2 regions of the Mesorhizobium sp. M7D.F.Ca.US.004.03.1.1 genome follow, and region 1 is predicted to be linked to the other one. Evidence: predicted binding sites of a transcription regulator. Region 1 holds the regulator's gene; the other holds the start of a gene.
The links. Region 1 encodes LexA, which represses DNA repair genes until DNA is damaged. Its sites were predicted from a motif close to TGTTCNNNNTGTGTTCNG; they were not measured.
Positions count from the first base shown of each region.

Region 2: EN935_RS04140 (helicase-related protein) is a predicted target of LexA. The motif match lies at 1,611-1,628, and genes of this name have one in related genera.

Region 1 covers NZ_RZQG01000471.1:30-4,454, forward strand. Annotated here, with positions in the region: partial or broken gene EN935_RS23040 (tryptophan 2,3-dioxygenase family protein) at 1-128, shown strand, start outside; gene kynU (kynureninase) at 211-1,458, shown strand; gene lexA (transcriptional repressor LexA) at 1,897-2,634, shown strand; partial or broken gene EN935_RS23055 (ComEC/Rec2 family competence protein) at 2,628-4,425, opposite strand, start outside.
Region 2 covers NZ_RZQG01000034.1:6,846-11,270, reverse strand. Annotated here, with positions in the region: gene EN935_RS04150 (acetyl-CoA C-acetyltransferase) at 1-265, shown strand, start outside; gene phbB (acetoacetyl-CoA reductase) at 360-1,085, shown strand; gene EN935_RS04140 (helicase-related protein) at 1,817-4,425, shown strand, end outside.

The DNA.
Region 1 (4,425 bases):
TCACCACGGTCGAGCGCATCATCGGTCTGAAACGCGGCACCGGCGGCACGTCGGGTGCTTCGTATCTCAAGAAGATGCTCGAGGTCGTGCTGTTCCCGGAGCTGTGGACGGTCCGCACCCGGCTCTGACATCATCGAAATGAAAACAAGCTCACTGAGGGGACGCTCTGTGGCGGAAAACCCTTCGCGAACAACCGAGGACTGACCGACCATGAGTGGAATTCCTGATCTCGCTGCAATCGAAGCGATGGATGCCACGGATCCGCTGCGTGCCATGCGCGATCGTTTCATCCTGCCGGAAGGCGTGATCTATCTCGACGGCAATTCACTTGGGGCAGCGTCGCATGCCGTTTTCGGCGAGCTGCAACAGGCAGCGACCAAGGAATGGGCCCAGGATCTCATCCGGGCCTGGAATACGGCCGGATGGTTCGAGATGCCGATCGAACTCGGTGACCAGCTCGGGCGCCTGATCGGAGCCGCGGCCGGCCAGACCGTCGTCTGCGACACGACGTCGACCAACATCTACAAGGTGCTGCATGCGGCGCTGGAGATGCGGCCCGGCCGGTTGGCCATCGTCGCCGAGGGTGACAGTTTTCCCACCGACCTGTACATCGCCGAAGGGGTGGCCTCGACTCGGGATGGCGTCCTGCTGCGCCTCGCGGGCGTCGACGCGCCAACCATCGAAGAGCTGATCGACGAAAACGTCGCGGTGGTGCTGGTCAACCACGTCAATTACAAATCGGGTGAACTGCGGGACATGGCGGCGCTGACGCGCAAGGCTCATGCGGCCGGAGCGCTGATCGTCTGGGATCTGTGCCACACCGCGGGTGCTCTGCCGGTCGAGCTCGATCACGCAAATGCCGACTTCGCCATCGGCTGCACCTACAAGTACCTCAACGGCGGTCCGGGCGCGCCGGCCTTCATCTATGCCGCCCGGCGCCACCACGGCGAGATCAGCCAGCCACTCAGCGGCTGGTGGGGGCATGCGCGGCCCTTTGCCTTCGAACAGGGTTACGTGGCCGGCACCGGTATCCGCCGCTTTCTGTGCGGCACGCAGCCGGTCCTGTCGATGCGGGCGCTCAAGGGTGCGCTTGCCATCTGGAACGACGTCGACATGGCGGCATTGCGAAAGAAAAGCGTCGCGCTGACCGAACTGTTCATCCAGCTCGTCGAAGCAAAGTGCGGCGCCTATGGTCTCACGCTGGAGACCACCCGCGACACGACCAGCCGCGGCAGCCAGGTGTCGTTCCTTCACGATCATGGCTATCAAATCATGCGGGCGCTGATCGAGCGTGGCGTGATCGGTGATTTCCGCGCGCCATCGACCATCCGTTTCGGCTTCACGCCGCTCTATGTCGGCTACAAGGATGTGTGGCTGGCGGTCGAGGTGCTGGAAGACATTCTGCGCACGGGTGCATGGAAGGACCAGCGTTTCGCCGTCAAGGAGGCCGTTACCTAACGCAGCCGTCTCGACGATCTGTTGTCATCGGCTCTCCCCTTGGTCGGATGACGAAGAGACGAATTTCCAGCTCGCACATGCGTTCGTTGCTGGTGGCCAGCGCAGGCTACAATAATTAACCAAGGTTGGCGTTTTTGGCTTCGTTTCGTTCACGGCAAACGAAAGCTGGAAAGCCCACCGTCGAGGGGCCTGTCGGCAGCCATGCCAGGCCTGATCTCGGGATGGGCCACAGGCTATTAACCATAACAATTTCAATGTCGGAAAGCGCACTGCGACGGCATGCAGGCGTCGACGAGATCCGCTTGCAACCGCGGAATAATTTCCGCCACCTTAACAAATTCATTAAACTTTAAACGGTTGCAGAACACAACTGGAACAGATAGTGTTTGTTCTGGGTTTGTTTTTCTGATTCTGGTTTCAGGTACCTTGGGGGCCGCCATGCTGACGCGCAAGCAACACGAACTGCTGATGTTCATCCATGAACGCCTGAAGGAAAGCGGCATTCCGCCATCCTTCGATGAGATGAAGGAGGCGCTCGATCTTGCCTCCAAATCCGGGATTCACCGGCTGATTACGGCACTGGAGGAGCGCGGCTTCATTCGCCGGCTGCCCAACCGGGCACGCGCGCTGGAAGTGCTGCGGCTGCCGGATTCGATCGCGCCCGGCCTCAACGCGGCAAAAAAATTCTCGCCAAGCGTCATCCAGGGCAGTCTTGGTCAAGGCGGCCTTGGCCGGCAGATCAAGCCGGCGCTTTCGCGGATGTCTTCGGCCGGCAATGACGACGACGTGGTCTCCGCGGTGTCGATCCCGGTGATGGGCCGCATCGCTGCCGGTGTGCCGATCGACGCCATTCAGCATCAGACGCATTCGATCTCGGTGCCGCCGGACATGATCATGGGCGGCGAGCACTATGCGCTGGAGGTCAAGGGCGACTCGATGATCGAGGCCGGCATTTTCGACGGCGACACCGTCATCATCCGCAATGCCGACACGGCGAGCCCCGGCGAAATCATCGTGGCGCTGGTCGATGAAGAGGAAGCGACGCTGAAGCGGTTCCGCCGCAAGGGCGCCTCGATTGCTCTCGAAGCCGCCAATCCGGCCTATGAAACCCGTATTTTCGGGCCGGACAGGGTCAAGGTGCAAGGCAAGCTCGTCGGCCTGATCCGCCGCTACTGAGGCAGCTGCGGTTTAACCACTGGCTTCTCGGGTCTCTTGAAGGGCGGCAGTCCCCTCGCCTCGCGTGAGAATTTGCGTTGTTCATGCCAAGGCCGGTAGGGCCTGTCCACCGCGAAGCTGACGGTTGCCGGCGCGGTCGCCGACTGGCGATCGAAGAAGACGGCAGCACTGCCTTTGCGAGCCAGTTGTCGCTTGGTGATGACGAGAACCAGCGGATCGTGACAAGCGTCATAGGCCGTCGCGTCATTGATTACGATCAGCCCGGCGAAGCCGCAGGCTTTCCACGTGTCCTTGCGATCCTCGACATAAGCAATGATCGCGCCGGACGTGCGCCTGGCGAGACAAACGCCTGACGTGCAATAGAACGGCGATCCCGGCGGCAGTTCCGGGGCATCCGCGATCTCGAATTGTGCGTCTCCTTGGGTGAAGACTTCCGGCACGACGATGGTTTCGGATGTCAGTGCGCGCTTCCAGTTGTCGACGGTGAATTCGTTCGGCCGTGCGCGGCTGACGGCGAACTCGCCGCCGCCGATCGGCAACGCAACCAGTCGAGCGTCCTCGGAGATCAGCACGTCGGGTGTGCGCGTATCCGAAACGGTCAGCAGGCCGGCAAGCGCGAAGGGAAGAGCGGCGAGCCGTAGCCATGTCGTCGCCATCGTCGCGATGACCAGGGCAATCGCCACCAGCAGGACAGACTGCTGCGAAATCAATCCGACTCCATCGACGGGCGAACGCTCGGAAATCCATCCGGACATGGCGATCATCGCGGTCAGGCCCTTGCCCATCACATAAAGGAATGGACCATCGGCGCCGAAGGGCATCGCCAGCGCACTGAGGACGGCGAAAGGCATGACAACCAGTGACACGATTGGCATGATGGCCAGATTGGCGAACAGGCTTAGCGGCGACACACGCTGAAAATGCCAGATAGCAAACAGCGCCGTGGCGCCGCCGGCGATGATGGATGTCATGGCCAAGCCGCCCGCCGCCAGCAGGAATTTTCGCGTCAGGAAGCCGGGCAAGGATCGCTTCGGCGGCGGCGGTCTGGTTTTCCCCGCGCGATGATCCGACCAGCCGGCATAGGCGCCGACAAGTGCTGCGGTTGCCGCGAAGGACATCTGGAAGCTCGGGCCGACCACCTCGTGCGGCGACACCACGATGACGGCGATCGCCGAGATCGCCAGATTGCGCATGGTGAGTGCGGCCCGATCGAACAGAACGGCAATCAGCATCACCGCCAGCATGATGAAGCTGCGCTCGGCGGCAACGACGACGCCAGAGATGATGAGATAGGCAGCGATCGAGAACAGTGCCGCGGCGGCGGCATATTTCTTGACCGGACGACGCGCGGAAAAGTCGGGAAACAAGGCGAAGGCGCCGCGCAGCAGACCCATGATGGTGCCGGCGACCAGCGCCATGTGCAGTCCTGAAATGGAGATGATGTGGTAGATGCCTGTACGCCGCATCGCTTCATTGATTTCATCGGGAATGCCGGCGCGCACGCCGACGATCAGCGCCGCGGCGATCTCACCTTCGGCGCCACCAATGCTGGCCCTGATGTGGTCGGCAATCGCTTCTCGGGCATTTTCTACGCTTGAGGAAAGGCGGGCCGATAGCGGCATGTCGCCGTCATCGGTGACGACAAGCTTTGGATTGCCGAGAAAGAACCCGCTGCCGCCGATGCCGGCGAAATAACTGTCAAAGGAGAAGTCGTAGCTTTCCGGCCGCACCGGACCGGTCGGCGGCAACAACTTGGCATATCCAATGATCAGGGATCCGGCTGTCATGTCT
Region 2 (4,425 bases), on a different contig from region 1:
GTCGGTCGGCGATCTCGACCTGGTCGAGGCCAACGAAGCCTTTGCCGCCCAGGCCTGCGCCGTCAATAAGGACATGGGCTGGGATCCCTCGATCGTCAACGTCAATGGCGGCGCCATTGCCATCGGCCACCCGATCGGCGCGTCGGGCGCCCGCGTCTTCAACACGCTGGTCTTCGAAATGCGCCGTCGCGGCGCCAAGAAAGGCCTCGCCACCCTATGCATCGGCGGCGGCATGGGCGTCGCCATGTGCGTCGAAGCATTCTGAAGAAAGTCACCAACCCGGGCGGCGCGAGCCGCCCGTTCTGTATCCAGTGCCTGCCAAGCCCGACAACAGGGCGATATCAAAAAAGGGGAAATGCATGACCAAGGTAGCAATCGTCACAGGCGGATCGCGCGGTATCGGCGCGGCGATCTCGATCGCATTGAAGACCGTCGGCTATTCGGTTGCCGCGAACTATGCCGGCAATGACGAAGCGGCGGCGAAATTCAAGGCCGAGACCGGCATTCCGGTCTACAAATGGTCTGTCGCCGACTATGACGCCTGCGCCGCCGGCATCAAGCAGGTCGAGGCCGATCTCGGCCCGGTCTCGGTGCTGGTCAACAATGCCGGCATCACCCGTGACGCCATGTTCCACAAGATCACGCGTGAACAGTGGAAAGAGGTCATCGACACCAACCTGTCCGGCGTCTTCAACATGACGCATCCGCTGTGGGGCGGCATGCGCGACCGCAAGTTCGGCCGCGTCATCACCATCTCCTCGATCAACGGCCAGAAGGGCCAGGCCGGCCAGGTCAACTATTCCGCCGCCAAGGCCGGCGACATCGGTTTCAGCAAAGCTCTCGCTCAGGAGGGGGCGCGCGCGGGAATCACCGTCAACGTCATCTGCCCCGGCTACATCGCCACCGAGATGGTCAAGGCGATCGACGAGAAGGTGCTCAACGAGCGTATCATTCCGCAGATCCCCGTCGGCCGCCTCGGCGAGCCCGAAGAAATCGCGCGCTGCGTCGTCTTCCTCGCATCCGAAGATGCCGGCTTCATCACCGGCTCGACCATCACGGCCAATGGCGGCCAATACTTCGCCTGACGACGTGGCGATTTAGGTGGAGAGATCGACGGGCCGGCACACCGGCCCGTTTTTCGTTGCCGGCATGATCCCTTTGACGTGCTCGCGACGGCAGCTGACCCAATCCGGCACGCAGAGGTTAACAGCCACCCGCTGCCCTGTGCGAAAGCTGCTTCGCAACCTGTGGATTCTCGGTGGATAAGCTGTTCACAACACAAGATATTGGGGTGAACAAACCAAGAAAATTCCGGCATCGCTGATTCGTCGCCGATTCGTTCCGGCTTTGAGCGGAACGTTAACGACGACAGCCGGAATCGCCTGCCAGTTCCTTAACGTCGATTAAGAAAGATCAACAATTTCATAATCTTGGCCAAGGCGCGCCAAGCCAATATGATCGTTCATCGGCAAAGGTTAACGGCAACGCCCTCTTAGCATCAAACGGGCCAGTTCAGCGATTCAGCATGTGGTGCGACTCGCGGTCGCAAAATCCACATGTAGCCGTGAACAAAAGCTGAATCTGCAGGAGTCACTGATTCGTCGCTGATTCGTTCCAGACTCGTTCTATCTGTTAATCCGCAGCCGATTGTGAGCTTGACAAAAACACCTTCTGGCCGCTGGCGGAACATTCCGCTTTCGCTTCGCGCCCGAAATCCCTATGTGTCGCCTGTCATACGCGCCACTTGAGGCACGCTCCCGACAACCAGAGGCCAGAAAGCCTTATTTCCAGGTCCCAGAAGCCTTATTCTAGGTCGATGAACATCCAGCCCAAACACACCGAGCCGCTGATCCTGTCGGGCCGCGACGTGACCGCCGTGCTTGGGCCGACCAACACCGGCAAGACCCATCTCGCCATCGAGCGCATGGTGGCGCATGAGAGTGGCATCATCGGCCTGCCGCTCAGGTTGCTGGCGCGTGAGGTCTATGCCCGCGTGTGCGAAAAGGTCGGCGCCCACAAGGTCGCGCTGATCACCGGCGAAGAAAAGATCCAGCCGCCGGGCGCCAGATATTCGGTCTGCACCGTCGAAGCCATGCCGCGCGAGACCGACGCCGCCTTCGTCGCCATCGACGAGGTGCAGCTTGCCGGCGACCTTGAGCGCGGCCACATCTTCACAGACCGCATCCTGCATTTGCGCGGCCGCCAGGAGACGCTGCTGCTGGGTGCGGCCACCATGCACGGCATCCTGCAGCGCCTGCTGAGGGGGGTCTCGGTGGTGACGCGGCCAAGGCTGTCGCATCTTGCCTATGCCGGTTCGAAGAAGCTGACACGCCTGCCGCGGCGCACGGCAATCGTCGCCTTCTCCGCCGACGAGGTCTACGCCATCGCGGAACTCATCCGCCGCCAGCAAGGCGGTGCCGCCGTCGTGCTCGGCGCGCTCTCGCCGCGCACCCGCAACGCCCAGGTGGCACTATTCCAGTCCGGCGATGTCGACTATCTCATTGCCACCGACGCCATCGGCATGGGCCTCAACCTCGATCTCGACCACGTCGCCTTCGCCCAGAACCGCAAGTTCGATGGCTTCCAGTATCGCAACCTGACGGCGGCCGAGCTTGGCCAGATCGCCGGCCGTGCCGGCCGGCATCTGCGCGACGGCACCTTCGGCGTCACCGGTCAGGTCGACCCCCTGGACGAGGAGCTGATCAAGAAGATCGAAGGCCATGATTTCGATCCGGTAAAGGTGCTGCAGTGGCGCACCGCGCATTTCGACTTTGCTAGCCTCGATGCGCTGAAGCGCTCGATTGAAACCAACGCCCCGGTCGAGGGCCTGACGCGGGCATTGCCTGCTGTCGACGCGCAGGCACTCGAGCATCTGTCGCGCGACGAGGACATCCGCGCACTCGCCACCAATGCCAAACGGGTGGCGCTGCTGTGGGAAGCCTGCGCGCTGCCCGACTACCGCAAGATCGCACCTGCCCAGCATGCCGACCTCATTGCCTCGATCTACACGGACCTCGCACGCCACGGCCATGTCGACGAGAATTACATGGCCGAGCAGGTGCGCCGCGCTGACACAACGGAGGGCGATATTGACACGCTGTCGCATCGCATTGCCCAGATCCGCACCTGGACATTCGTGTCGAACCGGCCCGGCTGGCTGGCCGATCAGGCACACTGGCAGGAAAAGACGCGCGAAATCGAAGACAGATTGTCGGATGCGCTGCATGAGCGGTTGACGAAACGCTTCGTAGACCGCAGGACTTCCGTCCTCATGCGGCGCCTTAGAGAAAATACCATGCCTGAAGCCGAAATTAGTCCTACCGGAACTGTCCTTGTCGAAGGCCACCATGTCGGCGAGTTGCAAGGGTTCCGCTTCACCGCTGATCAGACCGCCGGCGGCGAAGACGCCAAGGCAGTGCGCACCGCCGCGCAGAAGGCGCTGGCCGCCGAGTTCGAGGCGCGTGCCGAACGCTTCGGCGCCTCGGCCAATGGCGACATCGCGCTTGGCTCGGACGGCACGCTGCGCTGGATCGGCGCGCCAATCGGTACGCTGGTCTCGGGCGAAGACGGGTTGAAGCCGCGCCTGGTGCTGCTGGCCGACGAACAGCTGACCGGCCCGGCGCGCGACAAGGTTGCCGCGCGTGCCGAACGTTTCGTCAATTTCCAGATCGAGTCGCTGCTGAAGCCGCTGGTCGACCTGAAGAATGCCGACCAGATTTCCGGCATCGGCCGTGGCATCGCCTTCCAGCTGGTCGAGAATTTCGGTCTCATCAACCGCCGCGACATCGCCGAGGAGATGAAGTCGCTCGACCAGGAAGGCCGCGCCGCGCTTCGCCGACTTGGCGTGCGCTTCGGCGCCTACCATGTCTTTGTGCCGGCGCTGATCAAGCCGGCGCCTGCGGGGCTGGTGACGCTGCTGTGGGCGCTGAAGAACGACGGCAAGGACAAGCCAGGCTTTGGCGACGTGGTCCATGCGCTCGCCTCTGGCCGCACCTCTGTGGTCATCGATCCTGCCTTCGACAAGACATTCTACAAGCTTGCCGGCTATCGCAATCTCGGCCGCCGCGCCGTGCGCATCGATATTCTGGAACGGCTGGCCGATCTGATCCGTCCGGCGACCAACTGGAAGCCCGGTCTCGGCCAGCGTCCGGATGGCGCCTATGACGGCCAGTCCTTCATGGTGACGCCGCCGATGATGTCGATCCTCGGCGCCACCGCCGACGACATGGAAGAAATCCTCAAAGGCTTGGGCTACCGCGCCGAGCCGAAGCCAGCCGTCGAGGTCAAGGCGCGGCTCGAAGCACAGGACAATGCCGCGCGCGAAGCGGCGGTGGCAAAGTTTGCGGCGGAAGAGGCTGCACGAGCCGAGCAGGCCAAAGCGGCCGAAGCCGCTTCAACGGATGCCGCGGCAGAGGCAGCAATCGA